Regions from separate parts of the Vibrio sp. 704 genome, predicted to be linked through region 1. Evidence: predicted binding sites of a transcription regulator. Region 1 holds the regulator's gene; the other holds the start of a gene.
What was found. The regulator PurR, encoded in region 1, represses purine synthesis genes. The targets are predictions, from matches to a motif close to TNANGNAAACGTTTNCNTNA.

Region 2: the regulator PurR is predicted to act here: its motif matches at 1,264-1,283, upstream of R7R24_RS07465 (phosphoribosylaminoimidazolesuccinocarboxamide synthase).

The regions. Positions count from the first base shown of each region.
Region 1 is NZ_JAWOUH010000003.1:95,484-98,651, reverse strand. It holds gene torR (two-component system response regulator TorR) at 1-166, opposite strand, end outside; gene torD (molecular chaperone TorD) at 433-1,080, shown strand; gene purR (HTH-type transcriptional repressor PurR) at 1,549-2,553, shown strand; cyclic di-GMP riboswitch class I at 2,841-2,930, shown strand; gene R7R24_RS06465 (TfoX/Sxy family DNA transformation protein) at 3,047-3,168, shown strand, end outside.
Region 2 is NZ_JAWOUH010000003.1:322,602-325,769, forward strand. It holds gene R7R24_RS07465 (phosphoribosylaminoimidazolesuccinocarboxamide synthase) at 44-1,147, opposite strand; gene R7R24_RS07470 (SulA-like leucine-rich domain-containing protein) at 1,351-1,743, opposite strand; gene R7R24_RS07475 (hypothetical protein) at 2,155-2,337, opposite strand; gene R7R24_RS07480 (molecular chaperone DnaJ) at 2,515-3,168, opposite strand, start outside.

The DNA.
Region 1 (3,168 bases):
GGTTAATATCCAGCATGATCAGGTCTACATCGCCCGCTTGCAAAACTTCACGCATTTCTGCGCCACTCTCTGCTTCGCTGACTTGGTAGCCCTCATTTTGGAAATATCCCGCAAGCTTACTACGAGTTACAACATCATCTTCTACGACTAATACGTGATAGCTCATTTACACCACTTTTCTGTCTTCTTATTATCCAAGACGTATTCTATTCATAACTAGTAACATTTCTAGTCATAGATACATTAAAACGCAAGATTTAGCGTTTTTATTGATTCAAAACAAGCTTGCCCATTGCTATTAATAAACGGTCATTTTTGACCATAAAACACAACAATTATAGTTACTGCTATTCATTTTAATTGATTACACTTAGGGGATATCCCTAATTGACTTTGTGATGCATGACTTGAAGCATCATTCAGGAGCCCAAAATGCAAGAAGTGAAAGCTTTTAATGAAAAACGCGCTGAAATTTACTGGTGGTTTTCGAGCTTGTTCGCAAAAGAACTAACAGAGAAAGAATTGGAAGCCTATCACAGTGTTGAAATTCGCAGTTTTCTCGCAGGTTTAGGTGAAAATGAGTCGCTGAAACCAGCTGTTGATAGCCTAGTTGATGCATTGAATCGGTTACAAGATCGTGAAGATGCACAACTAGAGCTTGCAGCTGACTTTTGTGAACTGTTTTTGAAGACAGAAAAATACGGCGCTCTTCCTTACGCATCCATGTACATTGGTGAATCAGGTTTACTGAATGACAAGCCAGCTGAGGAAATGGAAAAGTTGATGGCTGAATTTGGCGTTCAAGTAGACGAAAACCTAAAGGAACCTGCGGATCACTTAGCCGTTGAGCTCGACTTTCTCGGGAACATGATTATCCGCTCAAACGAGCTTGAACAAGAAAAACACATGGAAGAAGCCTTCGTTAAACAAAACGACTTTATCCAGCAACAATTGATGTCTTGGTTACCTCAGTTTTCAGACAAATGTAAAAAATTCGACGAATTTGGATTTTACTCGAGTGTCGCGAAACTATTAGTTGCATTTTGTAAACTAGACAGCGCCTACCTTCTTGGTGAATAATTGCCGCCTATTTTTAGGGAGCCTGCCTATCGGGCTTCCTGTATGCCTGAAAGTGACCAATTGTAAGTAACTTGGGTATAATATTCGTTTGCCTTAACTTAGCGCAAAGACGCTTGGTTATTTAGCAGTCAAAATGTGACTTCAAATACACAAATCTCTTGCTGAAAACATTGCTAGTCAGTCCACATAGGGCTAAAATGTGAGCGCAAACGATTAAATATGATTTATATGTAAACCGCTGAAATATAGCGGTTTTTGTGTTTTCTTAACAGGTTGATGGCAATTTCTCATCAGATAGAAAAAAGATAAAATTCATCGACCGATGCTGCTACGTACCCTTTTGTCGCACTTGGATCAACCGCTGCCGAGACACTTAGCGCCAATTTTATATTGCTAGGTGTGAAACCATTAGAGCATCAGGTACATCCAATACGACATATTTCAGTAGCTCGATACAGGACACCATTTATGGCCACGATAAAAGACGTTGCTCGCTTAGCCGGCGTTTCCACTACGACAGTTTCGCACGTTATCAATAAAACGCGTTTCGTTGCAGAAGCAACGCAAGAAAAAGTAATGAAAGCCGTTGACGAGCTGAATTACGCGCCAAGTGCCGTTGCACGCAGCCTAAAATGCAACTCAACTCGTACGATTGGCATGTTAGTAACTCAATCAACTAACCTATTTTTCTCAGAAGTGATTGATGGCGTTGAGAGCTACTGTTACCGCCAAGGCTATACTCTGATTTTATGTAACACAGGCGGGATTTACGAAAAACAACGCGATTACATTCGTATGCTGGCTGAAAAGCGCGTTGATGGCATCCTAGTGATGTGTTCTGACTTAACCGAAGAACTAAAAGAGATGCTTGACCGTCATGCGGACATTCCTAAAGTGGTCATGGATTGGGGCCCAGAGAGCTCACAAGCAGACAAGATCATGGATAACTCAGAAGAAGGTGGCTACATTGCAACCAAACATCTGATTGACAATGGTCATACGGATATCGCTTGTCTAAGCGGTCATTTTGAAAAGCTTGCTTGCCAAGAGCGCATTGCAGGTTTCCGTCGCGCAATGAGCGAAGCGAACCTAGCTGTAAATGAAGACTGGATCCTTGAAGGTAACTTTGAATGTGATACGGCCGTATTAGTTGCAGATAAAATTACCGCAATGGACAAGCGCCCGACGGCGGTATTCTGTTTTAACGACACAATGGCTCTCGGCCTAATGAGCCGCTTGCAACAAAACGGGATCAAAATTCCTGAAGATATTTCAGTGATCGGCTACGACAACATCGAGCTTGCAGAATACTTCTCTCCACCGCTAACGACTATCCACCAACCTAAACGTCGTGTTGGTAAAAATGCATTCGAAATTCTACTTGAGCGTATCAAAGATAAAGAACACGAAAAACGAATTTTCGAAATGCAACCTGAGCTTGTAATTCGAAATACTGTGAAAAAAATGAACTAAATTTCACTGTATTTAACCGTGTTAAATAAGCGCTCTACAGGGGCGCTTATTTTTTTGGAAAAATTAAGCATTCTCTAATACTTCACACCACTCTAATAACAATTGACTAACGTTAACTCCCTGTTTTATATAAATGTAATATATATTAAGAACTCCTTTTCAAAGGCCAATTTGCACCTTTCCATATGCAAAATAGAGCATTCAACCTATCATTTTTATTGAACCGAAATCACACTTTTAACGCTAAACCGTGATGTTAATTCAATATAAGAAGTATGCTCATTGTGTCACGCACAGGGCAAACCATTCGAAAGAGTGGGACGCAAAGCCTCCGGCCTGAACCATATTACGATATGGAAGGTAGCGGGGTTACCGATGGCAAGTGTGTAAGCAATGACTTTACTCTGTAATGACATTGTTTTTACGCATGTTTGCTACTCTCTCGGACCTGACTTTTGGTGGCGTAATATTAATTACACCGAGATAACAAAACATGGATAAACCGATACTCAAAGACTCTATGAAGCTATTTGAGGCACTTGGTAATATCAAGTCGCGCTCAATGTTTGGTGGCTTCGGACTATTCGCTGATGAAACAATGTTTGCACTAGTGGT
Region 2 (3,168 bases), 230 kb from region 1:
GCGGACTTTTTATTGGAAAGCATTTAGCAATCTAGCGACAGTGCTAGTCAATCAATCCGTATTCTTTGCTCAGAACTTCGATGATTTCCGCTTTCGGATTCTCACTCAAATGAATCGGCTTGCCTGTAATCTTCTCGGCAATACCAATGTAGGTGCTCGAAATCGCCATCAAAGATTCGACGGGCAAAGCATTATCACGAGCGAGAGCTTCGCGCTCAGGCATACGTTCTTTGTTTAGCAAGATATCTGGGTCAGGGAAGTGGTTAAGTAGGAACTGGCGGAAACCTTCTTTTGAGTTCTCTACGATGTGACCTGCTTGGTACTCTTTAGCATCCCATATACGAGACGAGTCTGGTGTACCCACTTCATCCATGTAAATCAGCTTTTCATTGCCAGCAGCATCATGAACATAACCAAATTCGAATTTGGTATCGACAAAGATTTGGTCGATTTCTTCTAACGCTTGGCTGATAACGTTAAAGCCTTCTTTCAGCAATTTTTCGTAGAGTGCGATATCGTCAGCGCTTGAGAAGTTAAATGCTTCGTAGTTGTCTACGATGTTTTGACGAGTAATATTCACGTCATCCGCTTCTGGCACACCGGGAATGCCTTTTAGAATGCCTTTTGTGGATGGGGTCATTAGCAACTCTGGCAGTGCTTTGTCTTTTTCTAACCCTTCAGGAAGTTGGATTCCACAAAACTCGCGCTCGCCATTTGCGTAAGCGCGCCACATCGAACCCGTGATGTATTTGCGGCAGATGGCTTCGATTTTTACCGGTTTGGCTTTTTGTACAATCCAAACAAAAGGGTGAGGAATGTCTAGAATATGGCTATCTGCTAAGCCATTTTCTTTGAACAGTTTGAACCAGTGATTAGAAATCGCATTAAGCGCAGCCCCTTTACCCGGGACACCATTAAGACCACCTTCAGCATGCCAAATACAATCGAATGCAGAGATTCGGTCGCTAATCACCATGATAGCCAAAGGCGCATCTGGAGCGACATTGTATCCTTTTTCTTTGATCAGTCGGGCGCTGTCTTCTTCAGTTAACCAGTAAACTGAACGAACTTTTCCACTATGAACGGGTTTATGGGTGCGAATTGGCAGGTCGTCATTGACGGCAAGTACTTGATTAGCAAGGCTCATTGCGACATTCCTATCATCTTAATCAAACGTCAGAAAGAGAAGATATTCAGCAAAATGTGGGCGCTGAATAAATCGAATGTGGGCATCATACCAGAACTATTTTAACTCGCCAGAGAAAAAGCAAACGTTTGCCTGTTTTCTTTAATACAAAAAAAGCCCCCTTAAAAAGGAGGCGAGATGCAGGATGGATAACGTCGAACTTATTAGTGGTACTTATTAACTCTGCCTTCGACGAAAAAGACTTCACACTGATAGCGCTGCGCCATGTCGCGCAACATAGATTGATTCATAAGTGCAATTTTATTGGATGCGACAACAGCACTGGCATTGCCTGATCGGATGGCTTTTATCACGATCTCGACTTCTGAAAGCTGTTGAGAGGGCTTCATTTGAATAACGTTTTTACAGCAAATATTAGAAGCAGTGAGTTGTTCAAAGTCTGGACGAGGGCAGTCTGCTGTAAACAAAATCCATTGTTTCTGCTGCGATAAAACAGCCAGCTTAGATAGAAGCTGATCCGAAACGGCCATGGGCTTAGTTGCTTGTGCCAATACGTTGTAACGAGAGTATGTATGAGATTGACTTTGTAACTGCATCTTACTGTTCCTTTATACATGCTGTATGTGTATACAGTAGTTTGTTTTGGTGACCTGATCAACCAGTTTCTCAAAAGTTATTTGCGGTTTTTTGAGAAGGAAATAAAAGGATTTGATTCTAAGTAATTGAATTTATGTGGTTGTTTTTCATTTTTGATATGTCTAACATCAATTTAAAAATGTGAGGTGAGTAGAAAACTGGACGAGAGACATACAGGGGTTTACTACTGTATATACAGGTGTTTTTCACGGACAATGGTTTGTATACAGTGGGAGAGGGCTGATAACCGATGCGACGTGCTATGTAAGATAGGAGGGAATACGAGATAGAGATTGGAAATAGGGCTTGGCCGATCAAAAAAGCGCCTTAAAAGGCGCCTTTGAAAATCAGTTCCGTTGATTCCGTCTTGCTTAGCTCGCTCGTTGCAAGCGTTCGCGCATTTGTAATTCGCCTTGGTTAAATAGGCGCACGTCGATTTTCGCCATATCGTAGCAAGCTTTACATGAGTAGTGGTGCTTGCCATCTAAATAATCGTGACGAGTTACAAGGCTAGGTTTTTTACACCAATCACAGGTGCCTTCTTCAGTGAACATTGATTTTCTCCCCACCTAGATTAATTTGAGTCGTTAGGTGCTATTTTGCGCCGGGCATTATGGCATAAAAGCGCGACTTAAGTTAAATGTCTGTTAATTTGTTTGAGAGGGAGATCGATTGCGGCGCTTGATTATATAGGTCTAAAAGCATGCTAGCCAAAGTATCCTGACCTATTTTTACTGTTTTGTAACATTTTGTGAGACGAGCTTAAAGGCATGATTGAGTCGCTTCATTTCTTCTTCACTGCCTCTTGTGTCAGGATGATAAAGCTTTGATAGCTGTCTATAGCGTAGCTTGATTGCTTGTAAATCAGGGATGTGTTGTGGTGTGTAGCCAAACATAGCACACGCGACGCTTAGCTTATGGTTCTCTGCCTGGGTTTTGGATTTCTTAAATTCTTTGAATACTTTCTCTAGCTGGCGTTTCAGTTGCTTGTTCGTAAACTCTAGCTCTTTTATTTTTTTCGCCATTCGTTGATTTTGGCTTTCCTCTTTGGCTTCAAGCGCTTTTCTATTCTGCTTAAGTTTCTTGATTACGAGAAAACTTAAGCCGCTGATGATGAGTATCGCCGCTAGCCAGATCAGCCATAAAAACTGCGAGTGTTCTACTTTGGGGTTTGCAACTGTGCTTTTCTCTTCCTGTGCTTGCTCAGCCTTTTTATCGAGCGACTTTATTTGCGAGACTTGTTTAGCTCGCAGTTGGTTGAAGCGCTGCTCTAACAGTTGATTATAAGCTTGTTCTGCTGCTGGATTATGCTGAGAAGCCATTTGATACAAGGCTTCAGTCAATTGAGCAGTTGTGACCTTATCTGGATTGCGCTGAATAAAATC